DNA from 2 places in the Psychrobacillus sp. INOP01 genome. Region 1 is predicted to be linked to the other one. Evidence: riboswitches for the same ligand, from Rfam matches in the RefSeq annotation. Region 1 holds a riboswitch; the other holds the start of a gene.

Region 1 (8,176 bases):
TGTTCTGCTAAAGCACCCGTTAGTTGAACAAGGTTATAGAGAAAATTCGGAATTTTCTTATTTAATATATCTTAATACGGTATGTTTATTTATATTATACATAGGGGGTGACCTAATGGGGGTCCCGTTGCGCCCGTAACTAATAGGGTTTGTTTATCTAGTTCCATTAGTCGTTCTCCTAACTTAATTTTTGTATCGTCTTTTTTAAATCTGCACTTTCACAAATAACAGAAATAACCGCTACACCATCAGCTCCACTTGCTCGAACTTTGTGAGCATTGTGTTCATCAATGCCCCCAATCCCGACAATCGGAAAATGCGGGTACTGCTTTCTTGCAGTTTGTAGAAAATCGAGCCCTGCCGGTGGTTTTGCATCATGCTTTGATTTCGTTGGATAAATGGGCCCGATGCCTACATAATCAGCTCCGTTTCTTACAGCTTGGGCTAGCTCCTGTTCATTATGTACAGAAACCCCCACAATTTTATCTTTGGCAAGTGAGCGAAATTCGGTGATAATCACATCATCTTGCCCCACATGAATCCCATCCGCATCCATTTTTAGTGCCAATTCGATGTCGTCATTCACAATAAAGGGCACGTTATACGCTTTGCACAGTTTTTGACAGGCAAACGCAAACGCCTCATAAGCTGCACCCGTTAAACAGCCTTCACCTTTTTCACGGAATTGGAAACAAGAAATACCTGTTTGCAATGCTTTTTTAAGTGTTTCAAGAGGCTCCTGGCTATTTTGCGTTCCCATAATAAAATAAACATTCAACATATTACGATTCATGAATCAGTACCTCGCATTTTCCTTCTGCACATTTGTACGCAAAATGATTGGTAGGTCCATGACCTTGACCAATAGATAAAGGGTTGGAAATGGCTAAATGTATAAATTTCTTTGCCTCGATCATGGCTTCTTTCATTAATAAGCCTTTCGCTAACTGTGCCGTAAGGGCAGCAGAAAATGTACAGCCTGTGCCATGCGTAGCTTTTGTTTGTACACGTGGTGTTGTCATCGTAAAATGCCTGCCGTTCCAATACACCGTATCAGTCGCCAATTCTCCATCTAGATGCCCGCCTTTCATGACAACGCATTGTACGCCTAACGCTAATAATTCGCCCGCTGCTTGGTCAATCTGTTGTTTCGTTTGGATCGTTCGACCTGTTAGTACCTCTGCTTCTGGGATATTCGGGGTACAAATGGTTGCAATTGGTAATAATTGTTCCTTCATCGCACGTATCGCCTGCTGCTGTAACAAACTAGCGCCTCCTTTTGCCATCATGACGGGGTCCACTATTAACGGAATTTGCTGCTCTTTCAGCAACGCAACTACGCTTTCAATAATTCCTGCATCAAACAACATGCCTGTTTTGATCGCTTTTACATCAAAATCATCGAGTACTGCCTTTAGCTGTGTTTGTACAAACGATGCAGTTGTTGTAAAAATCCCATGCACACCTGTTGTATTTTGTGCAGTTAATGCTGTAATGACCGATGTGCCAAACACCCCTAATTCCTGAAATGTTTTCAGATCTGCTTGAATACCAGCGCCGCCACCACTGTCTGAACCTGCTATTGTACATGCAATCATTTTGTTCCCTCCGCTAATCGTTCTAAATGGTTCAGTACATTTTCATGCAACGTACCAATCGGCCCATAAGCCCATTCACTTATCTGTTTATATTCACGTAATAAATTCGCTAAATCCGAAAAAGGCTCCGTACTACTTGCAAGTAGGGCTGTACAAATCGCACTAAGTAAACAGCCACTGCCCGTCACTTTCGTGATCTTTTCATGACCGCCCGTAATCAGTGCCACTTGAACACCGTCTGTTAATACATCTGTTTCACCTGTGACAATGACCAAGCAATTATAGTTCCTTGCAACGGTTTTGGCAGTTTGTACAACATCAAGTTTCCCTGAACCGCTATCCACACCTTTTGAATGCCAATTGACACCGGCAATGGCAGCGAGTTCTCCTATATTACAGCGAATTAAGCTCACCTTTAACTGTTGTAATAAGGCAAGCGTTGTACGTGTACGAAAAACGGTTGCCCCTGCACCAACAGGATCTAACACAATCGGCACGTGGTGCGTATTTGCACTTTGGCCAGCTACTTGCATCGAAGAAATGGTGCGTTCATTAAGTGTCCCAATATTGAGAAGTAATGCATCCGCTTTACTCGCCATTTCGGCTACTTCCTCTTGTGCATCAGCCATCACAGGGGAAGCACCAATCGCCAGCAAGCCATTTGCGGTGAAATTCGCCACTACATAGTTTGTGATGCAATGTACGAGAGGTTTTTGTGTATTAATTTTTTGCAGGCTCAACGATATACACCTCCTGCATCCAATTTTGCATCGTCCAAGCCATTTCCCAAAACTGCCATTCATAGTAACAACTTTTCTTAAAATGCTCATATAACCATTTTTCTTTTTCCTGTTGCTCTGCTGCTAAACGATTCATCATTTTCTTTTGCTTTTCGATCGTTTCTTTCATCTTGTCTGATCCATATAGGGCAATCCATTGGGCATATAACGGTATATTAGGCGAAGCTTGTTTTATTTTTTGCCCGATTTCTTGATACAGCCACGGGCAAGGTAAAATCGCTGCAAATGCTTCTGCAACATCTCCAGTATGAACCGCCTGATACATATGACTCACATAGTTATAGGCTGCAGGTGCTGCTTCAAATTGTTCAATTTCCTCAGCTGTAACGCCTAAATCCTTAAACGTCGTACGATGAAGTTCCAACTCGGCTTCATGAATAAATCGTGCCGTGTCTAAAAAATAGTGAATATCCTCTTCATTTGTTGCTTTCGCTGCTGCAAGCGCCAGGACTTTTGTGTAATGCTTTAAATAATACGAATCTTGTAGCATATAAAACTTAAATTTCTCTAACGGCAAAGTTCCATCTGCAATGCCTCGTACAAATGGATGCTCGAAGCTTGCCTCAAAATAAACATTCGTTTCTTTCCTCACTTTTTCACAAAATTCCATACATAGTCCTCCTCATTGGTGGACGTAAGTGCAAAAAAAGGCGTCTCTAAAAATAGAGACGCCCAAAAAGTGTAAACTACACCACTAATTGCTCCCTACGTCAGTGTTAACTGTCAGGTTCTAAGGGTCAGGTTTTAACCTTCTCAACACCAAAGTGTCCCCCCGCAATTAAAGTATTTGCATAAGAAAGGCTCCACGTAAAAAATACGCGGAGCCCTAGTAAGTACAAATTCATAATTTGTATGTACTTTGCTCCCTACGTCCGTATTAACGGTCAGGTTCTAAGGGTCAGATTTTACCTTCTCAACACCAATGTGTCCCCCTGCAAATGCATTTAATTAGCTTGAGTGTATCAAAACAAATGGATTTTAACAAGCTTATCTTAAACTACTACACCACTACAAATAGTCAAAAAAATATTCCCAAATCCCGCTTTGGGAACTTGTTTAAATTCAATTAACGATATAGGCAGTTCGGAATCTGTATACTAAATACAGTTATTTAACTTCAAGCTACTGCATGAGAAGTTAAAAATTAATAAAGTTAACCCTAAGCGGACAGTTTACTCACTGGGGGTTCACTGTGAAACACTAAGTAATTTTAATTATAGGTTCTTTACTTCTTCCGGAAATAGAAAACTAATTAGTTCTTTGAACATATCTTGTTGATACATACATAAAAGGATTTCTTGAATAATTTCTTTATATCTTATATTTAAAGTAGTTGAAATTATAGTAATTGTTTGATTTAAAGTTGGTAAACCTTTTTCGAACAATTCAGATAGGTATTCTGTATCTATCATTAAAGAATCTTGTTCTTGATGTAAACGGCTTGTTTGATAAGACATTCCATTCTTAATGAAACTTAAGAAGGATTTCTTAATTGAGTGTAGAAAAATATATGTGCAAACAAAACACAGGAGGCTACTATGACTAATTTAATATCACATATTGCTACACTGGAAATACCAGTTACTAATTTAGAAGAATCTATAAAGTTTTATATCGATATCCTGGGTGCCGAAGTCCACTTTCAAGGTAAAAAAAATGCTATGCTTACTATGAAATCAAAAGGAGTTCCAACGATTTTCTTGGTTGAAACTGAAGAAATTAATGGATTATCATTCACAAATACAAATACTAATATCGTTCATAGCATAATTGACTTTTATACTCCTACCTTAAAAGAATTATATGAGTGGCTTGAAGGAAAACAAGTTGAAGTTGGTCCTTTAAATTTACAAGGCGAATTTGGTGGTTTTGGATTTAAAGATCCTTCTGGAAATTGGTTAAGTGCCTGCAATATCCTTCACCCAGAACAGTAAATATTTTTTTCTATTTAAGTTACAGTCGTAATTTTTTTGCGCCTTTCTTTCTATTACACATAATGAGTCTAATGCGAACATAAAAACTCCCATTTTCTTATTAAACTAACCTGCCGCGTTAGTTCAACAAAAAAGGCTTTACCCCTTCTTGAAGTAAAGCACCCGTTAGTTGAAGAATAATTGACATTCTTAGTAATCTTTATTATATGTGGACATGTAGTTTATAATAGTCCGTTTATTCATTTGGATCATTAATAGAAAACACATACATATCAACGTCTAAAAAAGCATTTATTTCTGCAGCGAACTTACTGAATTCAGGATAAATCACTAATCCTGGAGTATATCCATCGTAAATCTGTATAACTAACTCTAGACGTACATCTAAAATAAGTTCTTCTTTTAATTGATTAATCGTATCTGTCTTTGATTGGAATACTTCTAAAAGTGGACGTAATACATCTTCTGTATCTAGTGATTCTTTAGTTTCTATTTCAAAATGCCAACCAGTATATGACCGTAATAACTGATTTTTTGGATGGTTAGGCTCTACTCGTTCTCCTACTTTCCAAGTTTTCGTAGGTTGCACGCCTAGTCTTTCCGTAACGACATCTAATGGGAAATCATCATTTCCGCTAAATAGAATATATGCATATAGCGATGTTTTGTCCATGTAAACCTCCTGCCCTTAGTTTAACTATTCGACTACCGAAATACTTTCAATTCTTCTTGAAGTAAAGCACCCGTTAGTTTAAGTGAAATACTTCTGGATCGCCTAAATCTATTTGATTGTTCTGTACATATAAATAGACCATCGAATGATGGTTGATGGTCTTGTTCTGCTAAAGCACCCTTTAGTTCAAGAAAAGTTTATTATCCTAACACTTTGGAATATCAAATAACTATTTAATATGTTTATTGTACTCTAATTGTTTTTGAATCCCTGACCTATCAATTTGAATCCAATACTCGGAAATTTTTCCACCTTCTATCTTATATACTGCACTTGTCATTTGAGTTATAGTAAGTCCTGTAGGTTGATATCCATCGACTACTCCTACGTGTGCACCTACTTGTTTCCAACGGACATATACTTTATTTCCTTGTACCAATAATTCTTGAATTTCTAAAGAATAATTACCATAGGCTTCCATCATTTCTCTTACGTGTTCAGCATAATCTTTAGGCGTCCTTAAAACTGTTTGTTCTTCCTCGGATACAATTTGATGAGCCAATACTTGTTCGGACATTAATTGATTTGAGTAGTCTGGATTTTTTCCTGATCGTACTTCTTCAAAAAATTTTCTAATTATTTGTTCTGGTGTCATTTGAACACCTCCATATTTATTTCAATGCTGTTACCGTCAAATGCATGGTCTTCGTTTGAAGCTGATAAACGAATAGAGGGCTTTTCGCCGCAAGCTTGATGGCCTACCAGTTCTCAATTTAGTATGAGGCATTATGAATCTAACTTGAATGATGATACATTTTCTGTCTCAGTTTCCCACTTGGTTATTTCCTCTCGAACCCGTGGCGCTACCTCTGTTCCTAGCAGCTCAATGGCTTTCATCACTTGGTCATGCGGCATAGTGCTTAATGGAACATACATCATAAAGCGTGTGATGCCTACATATTTACGAAGGTGAATAATCTTTTGAGCAACAGTTTCTGGATCTCCAACATACAGCGCACCTTCAAAACTGCGCGCGGCATCGAAGCTAGTACGGTCATAATGAGCCCAACCCCGCTCTTTGCCAAGTTTATTCATGCCTGCCTGGGTAGATGGGAAAAACATATCTGCTGCTGTTTCAGTATTCTCTGCAATAAATCCTATCGAATGTGATCCAACCTTAAGCCGTGATTCGTCGTGACCAGCATGGGCTGCAGCTTTCTTATAAAGCTGCACGAGCGGTTCAAACTGAATCGGGTTTCCACCGATAATTGCAAGCATCAGTGGCAGTCCTAGCAAACCAGCACGAATAGCAGACTCCTGATTCCCCCCACTGCCGACCCATATCGGTAAAGAACTTTGAACTGGCCGTGGATATATTCCCAAATTGTTAATCGCTGCTCGATGCCTACCTTTCCAAGTTACCTTTTCGGCCTCACGTAATTTTAGAAGCAATTCCAAATGTTCTTCAAAAAGTTCATCATAATCATTCAAGTTATAGCCAAACAATGGAAAAGATTCAACAAACGACCCTCTTCCCGCCATAATCTCCGCACGCCCATTTGAAATACCATCCAACGTTGAAAAATCCTGAAAAACGCGTACTGGATCTGCTGAAGAAAGCACTGTAACTGCACTAGTCAGCCTAATCCGTTTCGTGAGCGTAGCAGCGGCAGACAGCAAAACTGCTGGTGAAGAGGCCGCATAATCTTCCCTATGATGCTCACCTATGCCAAACACATCAAGTCCCACCTGATCAGCAAGAACAATTTCCTCTATCACTTCACGCAATCGTAGTGCGTGACTCATCACTTCTCCAGACTGAATATCTGGTTTAGTTTCTACAAATGAAGTAATGCCTATTTCCATATACAATCCTCTCCTATTTCAAATTTTTCTCCACCACAATTTTGTAAGTAACAAATTACAATATCTGATCTTTATTCTGTACTAGTATTCATTTCTTCTAAAACTTGTTGCAGTGTAGCTCAGATTCATGATGTTGAATCTGGATATGATATGACACAGGCATATTTTTATTCGGAAGCAGTATCGCGCCTAGTCATTGTCCAAAAAAGAAGAGCTAAAGCACTAACTGACGCCCCGAGCAAGCATACTCCTATCCACCCATAGTGCGCGTACATTTGGGTAGAAGCAATTGATCCGCTAGCACTGCCGATAGAATAAAACACCATGTACCCAGCTGTTAACCGACTCCGTGCCTCCGGACGCAATGGAAGAATCATCGTTTGATTAGTAACATGTATGGCTTGCACCGCCAAATCAAGCAGTACAATACCTATAACTAATGCTAATAGCGATTGCTCTGTATAGCTAATGAATAACCAAGAAATCAACAATAAGGTTAAAGCAATGCCTGTTGTTCTCTGTCCGTAACCCTTATCAGCTAGCTTCCCAGCACGCGCTGCAGATAAAGCCCCAGCCACTCCTACAAGACCAAGTGCTCCAATTGCGCTATGCGAAAGAGATAATGGCGGAGTGCTAAGGGGCAGTACTAGTGAAGTCCACAAAATGCTGAAATCAGCAAAAATCAGTAGGGCAAGAACAGAGCGGATGCGTAAGATCCGTTCTTGTTTAAACAATATAAACACCGTTCTAAGCAATTGAGGATAGGACAGTGATTTTACCTCTCGTTCAATATTGGGCAATACCCTAAAAAACATACAAACCATAAAAAGCATTAGTGCAGCAGAGACTAGATATACGGAACGCCACCCTGCAACATCCGTTAATATTCCTGCAAAGGACCGCGCAAGAAGTATGCCGACTACAATTCCGCTTGTTACAATACCAACCACACGCCCTCGTTCTGCAGGAGCAGCCATAGATGCTGCGAATGCCACAAGAGTCTGAGTTACGACCGCAAGTAGTCCCACTAAAGCCAATCCTGCAAATAGTATCGTGCTGTTGGAAGCAGTTCCAACTATAACCAAAACTATTACGGATAATAACATCTGGCCGATAATCAATAGGCGCTGGTTCAGAAAATCACCAAGTGGCACTAGCAGTAGCAATCCTAATCCATAAAAGATTTGAGTAATGGTAATAACAATTCCAATGATGGAATAGTCAATACCAAACTCACTCGACAGCTGATCAAGTAGCGGTTGTGCGAAGTAGATATTTGCGACTGACATCCCACAGGCAGCGGCA
Region 2 (8,176 bases), 1.9 Mb from region 1:
AAAAACTTCTTGGTCTCTAACGCGTATAGGTTGACGAAGAACATCTGCTATTTCCTTCAAAGCATCTATTAATTGTTTTGCACTATCCACATCCCTAGCTATTAGAGCAATACGATGCCCTTCTATTCGATAAGTCTCTATCTTTGAGGGTGCCTTAGATTTGAAGAGATGTACTAACGCGCGAATCATATCATCACCGAAAGCATAATTGAACTCTCTATTAATATATTCCAAGTCATGTATATGCCAAACAGCTAAAACCTTAGGCGACTGAAGTTTTTTCTCAAACAACCGGCGATTTGGTAATTGTGTTAATGCATCATAATAATTTGCACGGTACTGGATGTAACGGTCTATCAAGCTAGATAGTAATAATATTCCCAAAATCATTGCCATACCCACCGTCACAATAATTGCTAGTCCATACATTTCCGTCATATGGATATGCTCAAAGTCCAATTCATACCCTTTTGGAATATAAAAGTGCATAGCAGCCATGCCTGTATAATGCATACTAGAGATAGCCAATCCCATGATTAAGGATATTAAAAGTTGAATTATATAATTTTCCTTATACGCTTGGACCGTTGAAAAAATGTAGACTGCAATTACAGAAACAATAATTGCAATACAAATAGATGCTACAAACAGTAGGCTGTCATAAGTATAGACAGCATCCATTTCCATCGCATACATCCCTATATAGTGCATGGAGGAAATTCCTGCCCCCATTGCAATCCCAGCGAAAATGTATGACCAAACGTTTCGTCTTGGAAGGTTCGCCAAATAGAAAGCTATAAATGATGCTAGCATAGCAGGAATAATTGAAACTAACGTAATAATATTGTTGTAATCCATGTATACTGGTAACGAAAAAGCACCCATCCCTACAAAATGCATAGACCATATACCAAATCCTAAACAGATAGAGGCAAGCAATAACCAGAAATTCTTATGAAAAAAACTATTTTCTCTTGCTCGGTTATTCAATGACAGGGCCGTATAGGATGCCACTACTGCTATGACGACCGAAAGCACTACTATTAACCCAGAGTATTCGCCACTTATTTCTATATACGAATTATTTACAGGACTTTCGTTATTAATATTGAAAATATTCTCCACCCCTCTCCATCATTTAGACTATAACACATCTATTTCCTAGTCAAAAATTTAGAAAATATTAAATAACTAATATTTTTCATATATTTACGATCACGCTCGTTTTCCCCCACTTATGTTTAAGGTACAATGAATATTGGATTAGCAACATGTACTATTAAATAATTCTGAATACTTAGATCTAACTATATGATCTATATGCGTTGTTTTTATGGTATTTATTATGAAATTTACGTGTTTTTGTATAGGCACTTAGATTCAATCTTTGATTTTTTGAATTTTCTACTTTAGAGAAGGATTATCAGAGGTAATTTGATCTACAATTGAGAGATATTTAGTTTGATTAATTAGTGAAAAAGAAAGAGTGGTCCTTATATATTAGGACCACTCTTTAAGCATTATACAATACGATTTTGAGGTTCTCTGTTTTCTAACACTGCTTCTATATCTTTTGCATTTAATTGCATCATTGCTAAACGTGTTCTTATACTGGCACTACCGATATGGGGTAACACAGTTACGTTAGGTAATGTCAATAAAGGATGATCCATCGGTACAGGCTCCTGTTCAAATACATCAAGTCCTGCAGCCCATATTTTTTTGGATACTAGTGCTTCATAAAGAGCTTGTTCATCAACAATGCCACCTCGTGCGACATTAATAATTGCTGCTGTTTCCTTCATAAGGTTTAGTTCACGTTCACCTATAAGTCCCTTTGTTTCTGGTGTTAGTGGAGTTAACAGAATGACAAAATCAGATTGCTTTAATAAGTCGTCTAATTCAGCATAAGTAAAACCATATGTTTCTTCTGCATCTGGTTTTCTAGTACGATTGTGATATAACACGTTCATGTCAAAGCCTTTCGCACGCCTAGCAACTGCTTCCCCTATGCGACCCATTCCAACAATTCCAAGCGTAGCACCGAATACATCCATTCCTGTATATTGCATCGGTGACCGGGAAGTCCAATTACCTGCACGAATTTCTTGTTCAACCTCTGTAATTCGACGGGCTGTCGCCAATAGCAAAGCAATTGTTAAGTCTGCTGTTGTCTCTGTTAGTACACCAGGTGTGTTAGTAACAATGATTCTATGCTCCTTGGCAGCCTCTACGTCTATATTGTTATAGCCAACACCAAAGTTACTTATTACTTTTACATTTGGAAGACTTTCTATTAGTGCACGATCGATATTATCAGATAGCATCGTCCATAAAGCATGTGCTTCTTTGGCATTTGTTTTTATTTCATCATATGTCATAGCAATGCTTTCGCTATGCCACATTTGTACATCGAATTTTTTTCTTAAGGGCTCTACAATCTCCTCAGGTAGTTTACGTGTAATGTATAATTTGTCCAAAACTTCTTCCCCCTTTAATTTATTTATTCAGGTGTTACTTTTGTACTTTCGGGTGTTTCTCTGCTTCTTTCCGGTGTTCCTCCATTTCGGTCAGTAGTATGAGTCACCCAGCACCCAAATAGTTGTGTTTAATAAAGCATGGACGAAAGTATGAATTTTTGCAAACATATTTACATCTTTAAAAAGCTACGTTATACTTTGGGCACATTAAAAAAACTACATACCGTTTTCTGCACTAGGGGTGCCCACTTTGGCTGTGATGAGAGCTTTTTAGCTCCGATCCCTTATTACTCGATCAGGATAATACCTGCGTGAGGAAGTGCGGTGACTTTCCTAATATTTTTGTATTGGATTAGTGACTGCATCTTCACGGATGTGGTCTTTTTTTATGAAAATATATAGGGAGGTTTTATAAATGGAATGTGGATTAAGCCCAATTATCGGATTTCGTTTTTCGTTACATCCGATGACAAATGATTTTATTAAGGTGATTAAAGATGCTTTGAAGGAGACGGATACTTCGAATGTGTGGATGCATACAGATGACGTGTCAACGGTCATTCGTGGGAAACAATTACATGTATTTAATGTGGCAAAAGCGATTACTTTGAATGCCGCTAAAACAGGTGTGCACGTTGCTTTATCTGGTACTTTTTCCGCAGGTTGTCCTGGTGATTCTGCGGGTGATGTGTATTTGGACAAAGGAGATGAAGTCGCGAATAATGACATAACGAAGCAATATGTATCTTCCCAATTCGCCCTTTATCCAATGAATAACCCTGATTATATGGACGTTATTTACAGAGAGGTAGACCGAGCAAAAGAACGTGGTGTGTTCAATGAGTCGATGCATTATGCAAGTGGAATTCACGGTGATATTCATGATGTATTCGCTTTTTACGAAGAAGCTTTTACAAATGCTCGCTCTGAAGAATATAAGCATTTAGTGATGACGGTTTCAATGAGTATTAATAGTCCTTCGCATGGGGGTCTTTAATATGCTGAAATCTTGGAAGTTAAAAGAGATTGTACTTATGTCTTTATTTGCAGTTGTGTTTGGTATTGTTTACTTGCTATTTTTACATGTCGGCAATATTTGGGCTGGCTTTATAGGACCGATTGCATATGAATGGATTTTTGGCATTTGGTTTATCGTGTCAATTATTTGTATGTATATTATTCGAAAACCCGGTGCTGCAGTTATTTCTGAAACGATTGCTGCTGCTATAGAGGTGTTGTTAGGAAATGCTGTTGGACCTCGATTAATTCTTTCAGGGGTGATTCAAGGTTTAGGTGCAGAGGCAGTATTTGCTGCAACGCGTTACAAACGCTTTGACTTGTGGGTGTTAATGTTAGCTGGTGTCGGTTCTTCACTATTTAGTTTTGCGTATGGATACTTTCTAGGTGGATTTACGGTGTATAGCACCGGCTATGTTGCACTTATGCTCGGAATTCGTGTGCTAAGCGGGGCATTGCTTGCAGGTGTCGGTGGAAAGGCAGTAGCAGACGGATTACTTGCAACCGGTTCTCTTCGCGGATATGCTATTTCCCGTTCGAAAAAGGGTGAGGTTCGTGCATGAGGTTATTCAATTTGAGAAAGTAAGTTTCCGTTATCCAGATGAAGAAAATTGGATACTGGAGGATCTTTCGTTTACCGTGCAGCGAGGGGAACGTATAGTCATCACTGGTCCAAGTGGATGCGGGAAAACGACATTACTTTATTTATGTAATCGATTGTATCCGGATAACTGCGATGGAATTATGGCTGGCTCAGTAAAACTTTTTGAAAAAGATAGCCTTTCCTTTATTCCCGGGGAAATAAACCACCGTATAGCAACTGTCTTTCAAGATCCAGATGCTCAGTTTTGCATGCAAACAGTCGAAGAAGAACTCGCTTTTACGCTTGAAAATTTGCATACTAAACATGAAGAAATGGAAAAAAGAATCTCTGGTGTACTGACTTTAACCGAGTTAACTGAGTTTCGCCACGCAATCATTCAGAAGCTATCTGGTGGACAAAAGCAACGCATTGCTACTGCATGCGCACTTATTATGGACCCGGAAATACTGCTACTAGACGAACCACTCTCTCATTTAGATCCTTATACTGCAAAAAAGTATGTAGAGTGGTTAGATGATTTACAGCAAAAACGAAAGATGACGATTGTGGCCATTGAGCATCGATTGGATTTATGGGGGGACTTTTTTGACAGAAGTATTTCCTTGCATAAAGGCGAAGTAACTCCTAAGTTAGAAAAACGAAAAAGCAGTATACAAGAAAATGCTTCATTAGTAGTTAGTAGAGTACTAGCAGAACCCATTTTGCAAGAAACCACTTTTACGTTAAATCGTGGTGAAATAACAGTACTTGCTGGACCAAATGGTAGCGGAAAGTCTACTTTGTTGAAAGCATTATGTCAGCTAGTTCCTTCTAGTGGGGCTGTACAACCTAAGTATTTAGGATATGTTCCTCAATCTCCCGAGTTTTTATTTCTTACCAAAAATGTGCGAGACGAAGTTGGTTATGGTGGCGGAAATAATGTGGATGAAATGTTGACTAGATTGAAGCTGCTACCTATTGCGGATTCCCACCCATTTTCAGTAAGTCATGGGCAAAAGCGACGAGTGGCTATTGCAGCAATGCTTTGTGATGGGAGAGAGATTATTCTAATGGATGAACCGACTTCTGGTCAGGACTCAGCGGCTTTGTCCGAGTTATTTCAATTAATCGATGAACGTGCACACGAAGGTACCACATTTTTGATCGTCACTCATGATATGGAGTTCGCTCATTGTTTGGCTGACTCGATTTTATTGATGAAAGATGGCCATTTGACTGGAAAGTATACAGCTGACACTGTGTGGGAAGACAGACAATTGTTACTGGATCATCACCTACTTCATCCGAAAGGAATGGTACATCATGAAGAATGCTTTGCATAGGATGAATCCTTCGGTGAAATTTTTAGCGATTACGATTTGTATGTTCACGATGGCATTCTTCTTCGACCCTTGGACTCCACTTGTTTTTTGGGTCGGGGTACTAGTGCTACAAATGTTGTTCAGCCAAATCAGCTGGAAAAAATGGTTATTATTTATGCTTCCATTTTTTGTGACTGCTTTCGGTTATTTTTGGACGACGCTTGTGTTCGCGGAAGATCAATCTGGGCCAGTTATATGGTCTATTTGGAATGTGTACATTACCGAAACACAGTTGAATCACGCCCTATCTTTAAGTTTTCGGGTGTTGGCATTTTCCAGTTTGTCTTTATTATTCGCTTTAACGACGAATCCAGTGAAGTTCATTTTAAGTCTTATGCAGCAATTAAAGCTCTCACCAAAAATCGCATATGGCGTGATGGTCGGATATCAGTTTTTGCCCGTTTTGAAAGATGAATTTGTGCAAATTGGGCAGGCGCATCGATTAAGAGGTGCTACTCAGGAAAAAAATGCGTTTCAACGATTACTTGCCATTCGACGTATTTTGATCCCTATGCTTGCAGGGGCTGTACGAAAAGCAGAGCGAGCTGCTTTCGCAATGGAAGCGAGAGGTTTCACTGGTGATCGGAGAAGTAGTTATTTTCATGTGATTACCATCGGAAAAGTAGATCTTGCATTAGTCGGCTTGTTTTTAGTTGTGTTAGGTTTAAGCTGTACAAATATGTGGTGGCTACATTTATAGATTTTGTTTCACTCCCTCTTTTACGTTAAAATAAAAGCATGTGAAATTTGGGGAGTGATGATGTTGTCATTTGTTGCTTTACTTCGTGGTATTAATCTCGGCGCTAAAAATAAAGTGGATATGAAGTCATTGAAGGTGCTATTTGAAGAGATGGGTTATGAAAATATACGGACGTATATCCAAACTGGGAATGTTATATTTGATAATACAACTTATGACGTGTTGCAGTTGCAGTCTACTCTTCGGGAAACTTACGGCTTTGATATACCAGTTGTTGTCCGTTCGAAGGACGAGTTAGAAGAGATTCAGCTGCATCCCATCTTCTTAAAAGAACAGGTATACGTTATGTTTTTAGAAAAAGAAGTGTCGGATGAACAGCTTGCTGTCCTCGAAAACCTTGTGGATGATGAATTTGTCGTATGGAATCGCCGCACTGTCATTATTAATCTATCGAAAACCTATCATCAAACTAAATTTACAAATACTTTCTTTGAAAAGAAGCTTGGTATGGCGTCTACTGCGCGCAATCAAAATACGGTAAATAAGATATTGCTGAAAATGTGAATGGGTTTCCACCTTGTTGAGAGGTGGAAACTTTTTTTGGTTACTCTTTGCCACTTATTTCAATCAAAACGACAGTTAAATAAGTATTTCTTATACTTCTGTATAATAATTATAAATTTTTCAAATGACCAACCCTCACGTATGATAATAATAGAATAAAACAAGGGGGATTTATGATGTCATTTGTTTTTAAATCAATAGATCATGTACAGTTAGCCGCTCCAAAAGGTTCAGAGGCTATCGCCAAACATTTCTTTGGAGATATTTTAGGATTCCAAGAAGTGGAAAAGCCAGAATCGCTGAAAAAAAGAGGTGGTGCTTGGTTTGAATTTGGCAACTATCAAATTCATATCGGTATTGAAGAACCATTCGCACCAGCTAAAAAAGCCCATCCAGCTTTTCAAGTAGAAAACTTAGAGGCATTGAAAATTCATTTGACCAAAAATGAAGTGAGCTACATCGTGGATACCGATCTGCCGGGAGCAAATAGAATTTATGTAAATGACCCCTTTGGTAACCGCATTGAAATTTTAGAATGGACTTAAATCGATATATTTTGAAGAAAAAAACACCTTGGTTCATTAAACCAAGGTGTTTTCAAGCTCATTTTTCTTTGATTTTTTCGAACGTTTTTTTCTTTGCTTCACCGCACCATTCCATGAAAAGTTTGTACCCATTCTTAATATAATCTCTAATGGACCTCGTCGGAATTTTTTCAAATATAGGGAACTACATATACACTGTAAGACGAAAATGATAAGCCCAAGAATGATACTATTTATCATTCCGAGGTCTCCAAATAGTCCTAAACCGTAGCCATAAAAAATAGTCGTGCATATAACACTTTGCATGATATAGTTCGTAAGGGACAGCTTTCCAACACTTTCAAAACCACGAAATATTTTTGAATTAGAATAGCTTACAAATAAAAGTGCAAATAAAGAAATATAGCCAAGAGAAAGCAGCTGCGCACCTACATTTAATAATATTGCCGACCAATCATTTTCTTGAAGAAGAATACTACATGCCTTTAAAGCTAAGCCGATTGGCAAAAGAATTGCGCCAATTTTATACCGTTTTTGCTCCAAATTCGGTCGTGTAAAAAAGTTCCCTTTGGCTGCTGCCATCCCGAACAAAAATAAGGGAGCCGTCATAAAAGGAGCTAAAATCATGACGAACAAGATGAAGAATTCATCTTCGAACAATAGTGGATTTTCATTATTTCGATGATCCATAATCTCTGCATACGTGCCATTTGTATACACATTATTTGTTTTTACAATATAGGATGATAATTTCTCTATCTCTTCCTTTGTTTCTTCTAATATTCCGTAGCCCATCGCACTTGTTAATAGAAACAGAACAATTCCCCAAATAATAAGAGTCTTTTTCTTTCTGTTTATAAAGATTAATAGGAAGAGTCCCATAAATCCGTAAAAAGATAAAATAT

Evidence for each region. Region 1 has a riboswitch for thiamine pyrophosphate ahead of tenA (thiaminase II). Riboswitches for the same ligand answer to the same signal wherever they lie in the genome.
Region 2: another riboswitch for thiamine pyrophosphate. It lies ahead of KD050_RS12115 (YkoF family thiamine/hydroxymethylpyrimidine-binding protein); the one in region 1 lies ahead of tenA (thiaminase II).

The regions. Positions count from the first base shown of each region.
Region 1 is NZ_CP073315.1:4,268,824-4,276,999, reverse strand. Features, by position in the region: gene thiE (thiamine phosphate synthase) at 179-793, opposite strand; gene thiD (bifunctional hydroxymethylpyrimidine kinase/phosphomethylpyrimidine kinase) at 783-1,598, opposite strand; gene thiM (hydroxyethylthiazole kinase) at 1,595-2,338, opposite strand; gene tenA (thiaminase II) at 2,319-3,008, opposite strand; TPP riboswitch at 3,084-3,182, opposite strand; TPP riboswitch at 3,245-3,342, opposite strand; gene KD050_RS21000 (VOC family protein) at 3,937-4,332, shown strand; gene KD050_RS20995 (DUF4279 domain-containing protein) at 4,568-5,005, opposite strand; gene KD050_RS20990 (ester cyclase) at 5,235-5,660, opposite strand; gene KD050_RS20985 (LLM class flavin-dependent oxidoreductase) at 5,792-6,871, opposite strand; gene KD050_RS20980 (MFS transporter) at 7,039-8,176, opposite strand, start outside.
Region 2 is NZ_CP073315.1:2,382,362-2,390,537, reverse strand. Features, by position in the region: gene KD050_RS12125 (bifunctional diguanylate cyclase/phosphodiesterase) at 1-1,125, opposite strand, end outside; gene KD050_RS12120 (2-hydroxyacid dehydrogenase) at 1,521-2,480, opposite strand; TPP riboswitch at 2,708-2,815, shown strand; gene KD050_RS12115 (YkoF family thiamine/hydroxymethylpyrimidine-binding protein) at 2,896-3,477, shown strand; gene KD050_RS12110 (ECF transporter S component) at 3,479-4,060, shown strand; gene KD050_RS12105 (ABC transporter ATP-binding protein) at 4,053-5,423, shown strand; gene KD050_RS12100 (energy-coupling factor transporter transmembrane component T family protein) at 5,437-6,162, shown strand; gene KD050_RS12095 (DUF1697 domain-containing protein) at 6,226-6,726, shown strand; gene KD050_RS12090 (VOC family protein) at 6,903-7,271, shown strand; gene KD050_RS12085 (DUF418 domain-containing protein) at 7,308-8,176, opposite strand, start outside.